Regions from separate parts of the Streptomyces sp. HUAS 31 genome, predicted to be linked through region 3. Evidence: riboswitches for the same ligand, from Rfam matches in the RefSeq annotation. Region 3 holds a riboswitch; each other region holds the start of a gene.
The links. A riboswitch is a leader RNA that binds a small molecule or an ion and turns the genes downstream of it on or off. The one in region 3 is predicted to bind cobalamin.

Region 1 (3,272 bases), 1.5 Mb from region 3:
GAGACCGCCGCGGACCTGGCCGCGCAGGGCGACCGCGAGGAGGAAGTGCAGCTGCCACTGGTCCTGCTGGTCCCCGCCGGGCGTGCCGAAGGCCATGACGGGCACGCCGTCGCGCAGGGCGATCGAGGGCGTGAGGGTGGTGCGGGGCCGCCGGCCGGGCGTCAGGGAGTTCGGCAGGCCCTCCTCCAGCCAGGTCATCTGGAGCCGGGTGCCGAGCGGGAAGCCCAGCTCGGGCACGACCGGGTTGGACTGGAGCCAGCCGCCGCTGGGGGTCGCCGCGATCATGTTGCCCCAGCGGTCGACGACGTCGATGTGGCAGGTGTCTCCCCGGGTCCCGCCGTCGGCGGCGACATCGGGCTCGCCCGGCACCGGGGACGTGGGGCTCTTGGCGACGGTCGGCTCCCCGGCGCCCGGCGCGACCGAGCCGGGCCGGGCGGCGGCCGCCACGCGCGCGTGGGCGCACAGTCGCGGGTCACGCCCGCCGGGGCTGCCGGGCCGCAGCTCGTGCGAGGCCTTCTCACCGATCAGCTCCCGCCGGGCGGCGTTGTACTCGTCCGACAGCAGGTCGGTCAGCGGCACCTCGGCCGCGTCGCCGTACCAGGCCTCCCGGTCGGCCATGGCCAGCTTGCAGCCCTCGATCAGCAGGTGGACGTAGTCGGCGGACCCGTACCGCGGCAGCTCGGGCGGGAGCAGCGCGAGCTGCTGGAGGAGGACGGGGCCCTGGCTCCAGGGGCCGGCCTTGCACACGGTCCAGCCGTTCCAGTCGTACGTCGCCGGCGCCTCGTAGGTCGCGGACCAGCCGGCGAGGTCGGCGGCCGTGAGCGTGCCGGAGTGCCGCTCACCGCTGGTGTCCATGGTCGGGCGGCCGGCCTGCCGTACGAGGGCCTCGGCGATGAAGCCGGAGCGCCACACCGCGCGCGCGGCCTCGATCTGGGCGATGCGGTCGCCGGCGTCCGCGACCTCGTCGAGCAGACGCTTCCAGGTGGCGGCGAGGGCGGGGTTGCGGAACGGCTCCCCGGGGCGGGGCGCCCGGCCGCCCGGCAGATACACCTCGGCCGACGAGGTCCACTCCGTCTCGAACAGCTCCCGCACGGTCTCCACGGTCTCGCCGACCCGCTCCACGGGCGCGTGCCCGTGCTCGGCGTACTCGACGGCGTACCGCAGCACCTCCGCGAGCGGCTGGGTCCCGTGGTCCCGCAGCAGCAGCATCCAGGCGTCGAAGGCGCCGGGCACGGCGGCGGCCAGCGGCCCGGTCCCCGGCACCAGCTCCAGTCCGAGTTCCCGGTAGTGCGCGACGGTGGCCCCGGCCGGCGCCGGCCCCTGCCCGCACAGCACCCGTACCTCGCCGCCCGCCGGGGCGAGAAGGATCGGCACCTCGCCGGCCGGGCCGTTCAGGTGCGGCTCGACCACGTGCAGCACGAACGCGCCCGCCACGGCGGCGTCGTACGCGTTGCCCCCGCGCTCCAGCACGGCCATCGCGGACTGCGAGGCGAGCCAGTGCGTGGAGGACACCATGCCGAAGGTGCCCTGAAGGGTGGGACGGGTGGTGAACATCGGGTCTCTCACCTCGCTGTCGCGCGGATCGGTCCTTCCGATCTTCAGGCACTCACTGTTCGGGCTTCAACCTTTTGGCGTCCGCGGCCCGCCGGGGCGGTGTGAAGGTGTAGAGGTCGAGCACGTCGGGGCAGGGCGCGACGCCGGGGCCGCCGGCCCGGACCCAGGTGATGATGTCCTCGGTGGCGTCGGGGTCGTTGACGAGGCCGAGCCAGACGGGGCGGGCGCCGGCCGCGCGGGCGGCGGCGGACGGCTGGACGACGATCACGTTGGCGTGTTCGCACACGTCGAGGCAGTCGGAGACGCGCACGGGCACATTGTCGGCGAGGCGCGCGGTCTGCTGCGCGTGGTCGACCCCGGTCACCTTCGGGGTGCCGCAGCAGCAGTCCCGGCAGACGACGACACGGCAGGGCGCGGGCGCGGCGGTGGGTGCCGGGGGTTCGGTGGGCGCGGGACGGGAGGGGAGCACGGGCCTGCCTCGGGTGTCGGGGCTCGTACGCGGAGCCTGGCCTACGGACGTCCTCCCCGCCCGGGGGCGCGGAGGTGCCAGCAGGTCTTCGGACTCGGGTTCGTCCGGTCGGGGCGCCTTCCCGGTCTCCCAGTGGCGCGTGCCCCGCCCGTCCCCCTCACCGCTGCGCGTCAGTTCCGGATTCGCACCGGATTCCCTGGCCTCGGATGTGGCTCGACTGGCCCGCCGAGGCTATCAACTCCTCGTGCCGCTCAACTCGTGCGCCCGGTCACGGGGTACGGCACGAAGGTGCTGGTGTTCTCGTCGATGCGCAGGGTCCGCCCGAGGGGCGGCGTGGCCCGCTGCGGGCAGTCGAGGCGTTCGCACACGCGGCAGCCCATGCCGATCGGGGTGGCGGCCAAGGGGCTGGTGAGGTCGAGGCCGTCGGAGTAGACGAGGCGGTGGGCGTGCCGGATCTCGCAGCCGAGGCCGATGGCGTACGTCTTGCCGGGCTCGCCCCAGCCGCCGCGGTGCCGGGTGACCGCGCGGGCGGCCCACAAGTACCTTTGCCCGTCCGGCATTTCGGCGACCTGTACATGGATCCGGCCGGGCGCGGCGAACGCCTCGTAGACGTTCCACAGCGGGCAGGTGCCGCCGCCCCGGGAGAAGTGGAACCCGGTCGCGGACTGCCGCTTGGACATGTTGCCGGCCCGGTCGACCCGCACGAAGGAGAAGGGCACTCCGCGCAGGCGCGGGCGCTGGAGGGTGCTGAGCCGGTGGCAGACGGTCTCGTAGCCGAGGCCGTGGCGGTCGGTGAGCCGCTCGATGTCGTAGCGGACCTCCTCGGCCGCCGCGTGGAAGGCGGTGTACGGCAACACCAGTGCGGCGGCGAAGTAGTTGGCGACGCCGATGCGGGCCAGGGTGTGGGCGGGCGAGCCGGCCGGGAAGTCCTCGGCGGCGTGCCGGTCCAGTTCGCCGGCGTGCTCCAGCAGCGCGAGCTGGGTCGCCATGCGGAAGGCCCGCTGGCCGGGGCGCAGTCGGGTCGACAGGTGGAGGGTGCGGGTCGACGCGTCGTAGTGGTGGAGCCGGTCGCCGGAGCCGGTGGGCGGGCGGTTCCCCCGGGCCTCGGCCTCTCGGACGGCGTGGGTGTCGGCGAGGCGGATCCCGTGGGCGTCGGCCAGGCGGGCGGTCAGGGCCCGGAGGACCTCGCCGGGCCGGATGCCGATCCGCTCGGCGAGCTGCTCGGCCGCGAGGTCGGTGTCGTGGAGGT
Region 2 (3,272 bases), 1.5 Mb from region 3:
GCGGATGAGGTCGGAGGTGAACGTGACGACTTCGTCCAGTGCCTGCCCGTCAGCCATACTGCTCCTCCACCGAGGCCGAGGCGATCGTGGTGACCGCCTTGAAGGTACGGATTCCCTCGTACATTCGCTCGCTGGTGTACGCCACCTTGCGCTCGCCGATACGTTCGACGCCGGGAACGACGGTGACGGCCATCGCGAGGTGTTCGGCGTCGAACTCGACGGCGACGGTGAACGGTCCCCCGAACACCGGCTCGTGACGGACCGCCAGAGCGGCCGCCTCCTTGGCCGCGGCACGGATGTCGGCGGCGGTCCTGCCCGGCGTACGGCACACGGCGGCGTACCGCGAGACGTGGTCCTTGACGGCGACCTTCAGCGCCTCCGGCGCGTAGCCGAGCGCGTCCTCGCAGGCCAGGTCGTCGCCGGTGACGAGCACCACGGGCACGCCGTACTCGGCGACGACGTGCGCGTTCAGCAGGCCCTCACTGGCCCGGACGTCGTTCAGCCACACGCCTGTGATCTGGTTCGCGAGGTAGGTGTGCGCGAGGACACCCTCCATGCCGGCGCCCGCGTGGTAGCCGACGAAGGCGATGCCGTCCACGTCGCCGTGCTGCACGCCCTCGACCATGGACAGCGTCTTGTGCCGACCTGTGAGCATCTCGGCCCGCTCGTCGAGCCGTTCGAGCAGCAGATTGCGCATGGACCAGTGCGCCTCATTGATGAGGACGGCGTCGGCACCGCCGTCGAGGAATCCCAGCACGGCGGCATCGACGTCCGAGGTGAACATCGCCCGGCAGCGCTCCCACTGGGGAGTCCCCGGAAGCACGTCGGCCGGCCAGGTCACACCGGTGGCGCCCTCCATGTCGGCGCTGATGAGGATCTTCATGCTCGATCACGTTACGCGCCCGGGAGGGAACCCGCCACGAAGCGGACGAACGCCGCTTTCACACCTTTGGGGTGTGCTTGTCAGCCACCCGCCAAGGGCACTAATGTCACCACGCCTTGGTGAACGGGAAATCCGGTGTGATGCCGGTGCGGCCCTCGCCACTGTGAATCGGGAAGTCCGGCTCCTGCCCTCGCGGGCAAGCCACTGGGTCCTTGCGACCCGGGAAGGCGGAGCACGGGCGGTGTCACCCGTCAGCCAGGAGACCGGCCAAGGCACGTCAACCATCCACGAGGTGCTGGAGAGGGTCTGCTGAGCCATGCACATAGCCGAGGGTTTCCTGCCCCCGGCGCACGCGGTCGCCTGGGGCGTCGCGTCCGCGCCGTTCGTCGTACACGGAGTACGGTCACTCACCCGTGAGGTCAGGGAGCATCCCGAGAGCACACTGCTGCTCGGCGCATCCGGGGCCTTCACCTTCGTCCTTTCCGCCCTGAAGCTGCCGTCGGTGACCGGCAGCTGTTCGCATCCCACCGGCACGGGCCTGGGCGCCATCCTGTTCCGGCCGCCGATCATGGCCGTGCTGGGCACCATCACGCTGCTGTTCCAGGCACTGCTGCTCGCGCACGGCGGTCTGACCACGCTCGGCGCCAACGTCTTCTCGATGGCGATCGTCGGACCCTGGGCCGGCTACGCGATCTACAAGCTGCTGCGGCGCTACGACGTCCCGCTGATGGTCGCCGTGTTCTTCGGCGCGTTCGTCGCGGACCTGTCCACCTACTGCGTGACCAGCGTCCAGCTGGCGCTCGCGTTCCCCGACCCGGGCAGCGGATTCGTGGGCGCGCTCGGCAAGTTCGGCTCCATCTTCGCCATCACCCAGATCCCGCTGGCGGTGAGCGAGGGCCTGCTGACGGTGCTCGTGATGCGGCTGCTGGTGCAGTCCAGCAAGGGCGAACTGACCCGGCTGGGCGTGCTCCTCACCAAGAAGCAGTCCCGCGGCGAGACCGAGGCGGTGGCCCGATGAGCAGGAACACGAAGATCAACCTCCTGCTGCTGCTCGTGGTGGCCGCGCTCGCCGTGCTGCCGCTGGCGCTCGGCCTGGGCGACCACAAGGAGGAGCCGTTCACCGGCGCCGACGGCGAGGCCGAGACGGCGATCACCGAGATCGAGCCGGACTACGAGCCCTGGTTCTCGCCGCTGTACGAGCCGCCGTCCGGTGAGATCGAGTCGGCTCTGTTCTCCCTCCAGGCGGCGCTGGGTGCCGGTGTCCTCGCCTACTACTTCGGGCTGCACCGGGGACGCAGGCAGGGCGAGCAGCGGGCACTGGAGCGGGTCGGCGAGGAGGCGGCGGCCGGTGCCGCCGAGGAGTCGAAGGCCGACAGGGTCTGACACGTGCTGCCGATCGACGCGGCGGCGCACAGCAGTCGCTGGCGCCGCCGTCATCCCGTGGACAAGGCCGTGCTCGGGCTCGGTCTCACCGTGCTCTCGATCTCCCTGCCGCCCTGGCCGGGGGCCGCGCTGATCCTTCTCACCGCGCTGACCCTGCTGCTGGGCCCGGCGGGCGTGCCCGGGCGGCGGCTGTGGCGGGCGTACCGCGTGCCGCTCGGTTTCTGCGTGACCGGCGCGGCCACACTGCTGGTCCAGGTCGGCGGCGGGCAGGGCTTCGTGTCCCTCGCCGCCGACGGGCCGCTGCGCGCCGGTGAACTGCTGCTGCGCACCTCGGCGGCCTCGCTCGGGGTGCTGCTGTTCGCGTTCACCACGCCGATGTCGGACCTGCTGCCGCGCCTGGTGAAGGCGGGAGTGCCCGCACCCGTCGTGGACGTCGCGCTGGTGACGTACCGCATGAGCTTCCTGCTGCTCGACTCCGTGCGCCGGGTGCGGGAGGCACAGGCGGCCCGCCTCGGGCACACCACCCGCGCCGCGACCTGGCGTTCACTGGCCGGGCTCGGCGCGACCGCGTTCGTGCGGTCCTTCGAGAGGGCCACCCGGCTCCAGGCCGGGCTCGCCGGGCGCGGCTACGACGGCACCCTGCGCGTCCTGGTGCCCGAGGCGAAGGTCTCCGTCCGTTTCACGGCCGCGAGTTGCGCCCTGCTCGCGGCGCTGGCCGCTCTCACCCTCGTACTGGAAAGGGCCCTGCCATGAGCGAGCCCACCGCCCCGGTCGCCGCCCGGGACGCGACCAACGCCCACCAGGCCGGCCCCGCCACACTCACGGCCACGGGCCACCCCCCACTCGCGACACCGGCCACCCCCGCCCCCGCACCGAAAAAGGCCCTGCCATGAGCGAGCCCACCGCCCTCGTCGCCCTGCGGGGTGCCTCCTATGCCTACGAGGACGGCCCCGTCGTGCTCAGCGGCCTCGACTTCGACGTCCGTGAGGGGCGGGCTCTCGCGCTG
Region 3 (3,272 bases):
GTTGGCCTCGCGCAGCGCCTCGCGGGTGCGGGCGTCCCAGACGCCCAGCGCCTTCAACTCGTCGACCAGGTAGGAGTTGACCTGGAGGAACTCGCCGGAGAGCGTCTCGCGCTTGAACAGGTTGGACACCTGCGGCTCGATGCACTCGTAGACACCGGCGATGGAGGCGATGGTGGCGGTCGGCGCGATGGCGAGCAGCAGGCTGTTGCGCAGGCCCGTTGTCGTGATCCGCTCGCGCAGCGCCGCCCAGCGCTCCGGCCAGGTGAGCTCGACGCCGTAGTGGTCGGGGTGCAGCACACCCTGGGCGGTACGGGTCTTCTCCCAGGCCGGCAGCGGTCCGCTGCGCTCGGCGAGGTCGGCGGACGCCTCGTACGCGGCGAGCATGATCCGCTCGGCGATGCGCGTGGAGAGCTCTTTCGCCTCGGCCGAGTCGAACGGCAGCCGCAGCTTGAAGAAGACGTCCTGGAGGCCCATCGCGCCAAGGCCCACCGGCCGCCACTTGGCGTTGGAGCGGCCCGCCTGCTCGGTCGGGTAGAAGTTGATGTCGACGACTCGGTCGAGGAAGGTGACGGCCGTGCGGACCGTCTCGTCCAGGCGCTCCCAGTCGATCTCGCCGCCGGTCACGAAGGCGCCGAGGTTGACCGAACCCAGGTTGCAGACCGCCGTCTCGCCGTCGTCGGTGACCTCCAGGATCTCCGTGCAGAGGTTGGAGGAGTGCACGACATGGCCCGGCAGGGCCGTCTGGTTGGCGGTGCGGTTGGCGGCGTCCTTGAAGGTCATCCAGCCGTTGCCGGTCTGCGCGAGGGTGCGCATCATGCGGCCGTACAGATCGCGGGCCGGGATGGTCTTGCGCGCGAGCCCTCGCTCCTCGGCCTTGCGGTAGGCCGCGTCGAACTCCTCGCCCCACAGGTCGACCAGCTCGGGCACGTCGGCGGGGGAGAACAGGGACCACTGGGCATCGGCGTTGACCCGGCGCATGAACTCGTCCGGGATCCAGTGCGCGAGGTTCAGGTTGTGCGTACGGCGGGCGTCCTCACCGGTGTTGTCCCGCAGCTCCAGGAACTCCTCGATGTCGGAGTGCCAGGTCTCCAGGTAGACCGCGGCCGCGCCCTTGCGCCGGCCGCCCTGGTTCACGGCGGCGACCGAGGCGTCCAGCGTCTTCAGGAACGGGACGATGCCGTTGGAGTGCCCGTTGGTGCCGCGGATCAGCGAACCCCGGGAGCGGATGCGGGAGTACGACAGGCCGATGCCGCCGGCGTGCTTCGACAGGCGGGCGACCTGGTGGTAGCGGTCGTAGATGGAGTCGAGCTCGTCCTTGGGGGAGTCCAGGAGGTAGCAGGACGACATCTGGGGGTGCCGGGTGCCGGAGTTGAAGAGCGTGGGGGAGGACGGCAGGTAGTCGAGGCGGCTCATCAGGCCGTAGAGCGCGGCGACTTCGTCGACGGAGCGGGTGGTGTCGTCCTCGGCGAGACCGGCGGCGACACGCAGCATGAAGTGCTGGGGCGTCTCGATCACCTTGCGGGTGATGGGGTGCCGCAGCAGGTACCGGCTGTGCAGGGTGCGCAGGCCGAAGTAGCCGAAACGGTCGTCGGCGGCCGTGTCGACCAGGGCGTCCAGGCGGGCCGCGTGCAGACGCGCGAACTCGGCCGTGCGGTCGGCGATGAGGCCCTCGCGGTGGCCGACCGCGACCGACTCGGTGAAGGACGTCACACCCTGCGAGGCGGCCTCGGCGGCGATGGAGATGGTCAGCAGCCGGGCGGCGAGCCTGCTGTAGGCGGGGTCCTCGGAGATGAGACCGGCCGCCGCCTCGGTGGCCAGCTCGCGCAGCTCCGCCTCGTCGGCCCGGGCGGACCGGCCGCGCAGCGCGGCGGCGGCGACCCGGCCGGGGTCGGCGTCGGGGAGGTCGGCGGTCAGCTCGGCCAGGAGCCGCAGCAACGCGGTTCCGGGGGCGTCCGCGTCGGTCGGGACCGATGGGACGACTGAGGCCGGATCTGCTGGCGCGATGGTCACGTGGGGGCTCTCCCTCGCTCGGCACGGGGGCCTTGCGGAGGGCAGGGGGCAGCACACGAGCGCACGCGGCGTCGCGTCCACCGGCCCATTCCACGAGGCCCGGACGTCAGGGCGCACCGGCCGGTCGGCCGGGCGCGCTGTCGGCAGGTCCTCGGACTGACTCCTGTGCACAACTGTGGGAACAGACATGCACAAGTACACCGTTGCGGGACAGTTCCGGATTCGCACCGGATTCCCCTGCGGCGACAGCGAGCATGAGCATACATCTTGTGCTCACCCGCCACGCCACCCCCAGATGTTGTGTCGCGCTGGTTTCAGAGCGTCAACTCATAGGTGAGGAGAGTGATGTCGACGAGCTGCGGGATCGGATTCCAGTCCCGCTCGGGTGTACGAACGAAACCCAGCCGTTCGTAGATGCGGTGGGCGCCGTGCATGGTGCGCTGGGTCGACAGGACGATCCGTACGCAGCCCTCCGTGGCCCGGGCGCGGTCGACGCAGGCGCGGACGAGGGCCTCGCCGGCGCCGCGTCCGCGGCCCGCCCGGTCGACGGCGAGCATCCGGATCTCGGCCTCGCCGGAGCGCGCGATGTCGGCCATGGGGCCGCCGCTCGGCACGAAGGTCACCCCGCCCAGCAGCCGGCCGTCCGCGACGGCCACGAGCACCTCGGCGGCGGCCGCGCGCTTGGCCACGTCCCTGAGCTCGCCGAGGTACTCGTCGCTCTCGCCGAAGTCGAGGAGTCCGTCGTGGAGATAGGCCCGGGCGGTGATCTCGCCGAGCGCGTCGAACTCGTCGGGTTCCGCCGGGCGGATCGCGATGTCCATGGGCCCGAGTCTGCCGGACGGCCGGGTGGGCGGGCCCGGGGTTTTCCGCCGAGGGCCGCCGGGTTGCGGGGAGTTCCGGGAGTGCTTCCATGGAGATAGGTGTCGGCGCCCCGCGGTCGCTCCGTTTCGAGAGCCGTTCTCGGAAGGAGACGAACGATGACGAGGGTCGTCGGCAGTCCGCCCGGCAAGAAGCGGCCGCGCAACGCGCCGATGGCGACGCTGGCTCCGAGGCGGGCGGCCGACCGGGTCAGACAGGGGTTCGTGGGCCACCGGCACAAGATGGCGATCCGCCTGGAGGCACGCGGTGGAACCGCCCGCCCCAAGAAGTGGCGCCGGTGGTTCACCTACACCAACGTCACCCGGGCCATCTGGACGGTGGCCGCGCTGGCCGTGCTCGCGTGGGTGGTGGAGGGCCTGTACATCGTGATCGCGGGCCACACG
Region 4 (3,272 bases), 4.1 Mb from region 3:
CTGGGTAAATGGAAAACTTCTCGCTGATCCTCGCGATTGTGGTGGTAACCGCACTCGCGTTCGATTTCACGAACGGTTTCCACGACACCGCCAACGCGATGGCCACCACCATCTCGACCGGTGCGCTCAAGCCCAAGGTCGCGGTGGCCATGTCCGCCGTGCTGAACCTTGTCGGCGCCTTCCTCTCCGTGGAGGTCGCCAACACGATCTCCAAAGGTCTCGTCGACGAGACCGGCATCCGTCCCGAGGTCATCTTCGCCGCGTTGGTCGGCGCGATCCTCTGGAATCTGCTCACCTGGCTGGTGGGCCTGCCCTCCAGTTCCTCGCACGCCCTGATGGGCGGTCTGATCGGCGCCACCATCGCCTCGGCCGGCGTCGGCGCGGTCCACGGCGACGCGCTCGTCACCAAGGTGCTGATCCCGGCGATCGCCGCCCCGCTGGTCGCGGGCATCGCCGCGTTCCTGGGCACCCGCCTGACCTACAGCCTCGGCAAGAAGGCCGACGGCCAGGCCGCCGCCAAGGGCTACCGGACCGGCCAGATAGCCTCCGCCGGCCTGGTCTCCCTCGCGCACGGCACCAACGACGCGCAGAAGACGATGGGCATCATCACCCTCGCCCTGGTCGCCGGCGGCGTCGTCGCCCCCGACTCGGACCCGCCCATGTGGGTCATCCTCTCCGCGGGTCTGGCCATCGCTCTCGGCACCTACCTCGGCGGCTGGCGCATCATCCGCACCATGGGCAAGGGCCTGACCGACCTTCAGCCGCAGCAGGGCTTCGCCGCCCAGACCAGCGCGGCCACCGTCATCCTGGCCTCCTCCCACCTCGGCTTCTCCCTCTCCACCACGCACTCCGTCTCCGGCTCGGTGATGGGCGCCGGCCTCGGCCGCAAGGGCGGCGTCGTCCGCTGGTCCACGGCCACCCGGATGTTCGTCGCCTGGGGCCTGACCCTGCCGGCCGCCGCCCTGGTCGGCGCGCTCGCGGAGTACGTCACGGGCTTCGGCACCTGGGGCACGGCCGTCGTCGCCGTCTTCCTGGTCGCCTCCAGCGCCGCGATCTGGAAGATCTCCCGCCGCGAGGTCGTCGACCACACCAACGTCAACGACAGCGACGAGGCGCCCGGCGTGGTCACCACCGCCATCGCCGCCGTCACCCCGCCCCCGGCGGGCACGCCGGCCGAGGACCTCTCGGCCACGATTCCGGCCCCGTCGTCCTCCGAGCCCGCGTCCTCGCAGGCCACCGTCTGACCGCCCCGTAATCCGGCTATCCAGAAAGTAGAAGCATGAAGATCGACTGGGCGGCACTCGGCTCCGTCTTCGGCGTCAGCCTCGTGGTCACGGTGGCCCTGGTGGGCCTGTTCACCCTCGGCGTCGCGGGTCTCTCGCGCCGCGAACGGGCCGTGGCCCAGGGCGACTCGGCCTCGCTCGCGGTCACCGGCGCCTATGCCTGCTTCGCGGCCTGCGCGGCGGCCGTGGGCTACGGGATCTATCTGATCGTGGCGTGACCCACAGGCCCGTCGTGGCCTGACCCACAACACGCGAAACACCCGAGGTGCGGGACGGACGACCGTCCCGCACCTCGCTGCTGTGTGGGCCTTCGCACACTCTCCCGTCGCAGGTCAACGGCAAGTTGACGCCCCTCGGAACCCCGTGGTGGACTTCCGGGGCCAAGTACGACGGCAGAAGAGGAAGCCGGTGAGAATCCGGCGCGGTCCCGCCACTGTCACCGGGGTAGCAATCCCCGGGAGCCAGGAACTCTCGCCGTCGGTCTCGTCGAACCAGGGCGCGGACACCCTGAGTGAGGACACAACGCGATGCTCGCCTGCCGATCGACATGCAGTAGACCCTCGTCCGGCCGTACGGTCGGCTGACCCCGATGCGAGCCGATCGCGTCTTCGCGTACGGCGCCGCCGCCGGGCTCCTCGGTGACCTGCTGCTCGGCGATCCCCGCCGGGGGCATCCGGTCGCCGCGTTCGGACGGGCCGCGGCCGCCGTGGAACGGGTGTTGTGGCGCGACGACCGCGCACGCGGCGCCCTGCACACCGCCGTGTGCGCCGGTGGCGCCGTTGCCCTGGGTGCCGTCGCCGCCCGTGTCGTCCGTACCTCTCCGGCCGCCTCCCTCGCGCTGACCGGCGCCGCCACCTGGGCGGTCGTCGGGGGCACCTCGCTCGCCCGGGAGGCCCGTGCCGTCGGGCGGGCCCTGGAGGCGGGGGACGTCGAGGGGGCCCGGGCGCGGCTGCCGCATCTGTGCGGCCGGGATCCGCAGGCGCTGGACGCGGACGGGATCGCGCGGGCGGTCGTGGAGTCCGTCGCCGAGAACACCTCCGACGCGGTCGTGGGCGCCCTGGTGTGGGGGGCCGTCGGCGGGGTGCCCGGACTGCTCGGCTTCCGGGCCGTGAACACGCTCGACGCGATGGTCGGGCACCGGTCGCCCAAGTACCTGCGCTACGGCTGGGCTTCGGCCCGCCTCGACGACGTGGCCGGCTGGCCGGGGGCGCGGCTGACGGCCGTACTCGCCACTCTCGCCGGCGACGATCCCCGGGGGGCGGTGCGGGCCTGGCGTGCCGATGCCGCCGCGCATCCGAGCCCCAACGCCGGGCCCGTCGAAGCCTCGTTCGCGGGAGCCCTCGGGGTGCGGCTGGGCGGGACCCTCTCCTACGGCGGCCGGGTCGAGCACCGTCCCGTGCTGAACGGGAACGGACGGGCCGTGGGCGTCCACGACGTCGAGCGGGCCGTACGGCTGTCGAAGCGTGTGAGTTGGCTGGCGCTCGGCGTGTGTGTCGCCGCGCGCAGTATCGCGAAGGGGCGTACCTCATGACGGGCGGTGGCCTTCTTGTCGCCGGCACCACCTCCGACGCGGGCAAGAGCGTCGTCACGGCCGGGATCTGCCGGTGGCTGGTACGGCAGGGGGTGAAGGTCGCGCCGTTCAAGGCGCAGAACATGTCCCTGAACTCGTTCGTGACGCGCGAGGGCGCCGAGATCGGGCGGGCGCAGGCCATGCAGGCCCAGGCGTGCCGGGTCGAGCCGACCGCGCTGATGAACCCCGTGCTGCTCAAGCCCGGCGGTGAGCAGAGCAGTCAGGTCGTGCTGCTGGGCAAGCCGGTGGGCGAGCTGAGCGCGCGCGGCTACCACGGCGGTCGGCAGCAGCAGTTGCTCGGGACGGTGCTGGAGTGCCTCGCCGAGTTGCGGGGCACGTATGACGCGGTGATCTGTGAGGGGGCCGGCTCTCCGGCCGAGATCAATCTGCGGCGGACCGACATCGTCAACATGGGCATC

Region 1: another riboswitch for cobalamin. It lies ahead of PGH47_RS34555 ((2Fe-2S) ferredoxin domain-containing protein); the one in region 3 lies ahead of PGH47_RS28360 (ribonucleoside-diphosphate reductase subunit alpha).
Region 2: another riboswitch for cobalamin. It lies ahead of PGH47_RS34835 (energy-coupling factor ABC transporter permease); the one in region 3 lies ahead of PGH47_RS28360 (ribonucleoside-diphosphate reductase subunit alpha).
Region 4: another riboswitch for cobalamin. It lies ahead of PGH47_RS09755 (cobalamin biosynthesis protein); the one in region 3 lies ahead of PGH47_RS28360 (ribonucleoside-diphosphate reductase subunit alpha).

What each region holds. Positions count from the first base shown of each region.
Region 1 covers NZ_CP116353.1:7,803,690-7,806,961, reverse strand. The annotation lists gene PGH47_RS34560 (gamma-glutamyltransferase family protein) at 1-1,554, opposite strand, end outside; gene PGH47_RS34555 ((2Fe-2S) ferredoxin domain-containing protein) at 1,607-2,023, opposite strand; cobalamin riboswitch at 2,086-2,260, opposite strand; gene PGH47_RS34550 (short-chain fatty acyl-CoA regulator family protein) at 2,275-3,272, opposite strand, start outside.
Region 2 covers NZ_CP116353.1:7,861,843-7,865,114, reverse strand. The annotation lists gene PGH47_RS34845 (M20/M25/M40 family metallo-hydrolase) at 1-57, opposite strand, end outside; gene PGH47_RS34840 (M55 family metallopeptidase) at 50-883, opposite strand; cobalamin riboswitch at 984-1,169, shown strand; gene PGH47_RS34835 (energy-coupling factor ABC transporter permease) at 1,200-1,901, shown strand; gene PGH47_RS34830 (energy-coupling factor ABC transporter substrate-binding protein) at 1,898-2,266, shown strand; gene cbiQ (cobalt ECF transporter T component CbiQ) at 2,270-3,019, shown strand; gene PGH47_RS34820 (hypothetical protein) at 3,016-3,159, shown strand; gene PGH47_RS34815 (energy-coupling factor ABC transporter ATP-binding protein) at 3,156-3,272, shown strand, end outside.
Region 3 covers NZ_CP116353.1:6,338,801-6,342,072, forward strand. The annotation lists gene PGH47_RS28360 (ribonucleoside-diphosphate reductase subunit alpha) at 1-2,010, opposite strand, end outside; cobalamin riboswitch at 2,136-2,272, opposite strand; gene PGH47_RS28365 (GNAT family N-acetyltransferase) at 2,325-2,831, opposite strand; gene PGH47_RS28370 (ATP-binding protein) at 2,988-3,272, shown strand, end outside.
Region 4 covers NZ_CP116353.1:2,219,861-2,223,132, forward strand. The annotation lists gene PGH47_RS09745 (inorganic phosphate transporter) at 9-1,244, shown strand; gene PGH47_RS09750 (hypothetical protein) at 1,280-1,501, shown strand; cobalamin riboswitch at 1,657-1,776, shown strand; gene PGH47_RS09755 (cobalamin biosynthesis protein) at 1,873-2,814, shown strand; gene PGH47_RS09760 (cobyric acid synthase) at 2,811-3,272, shown strand, end outside.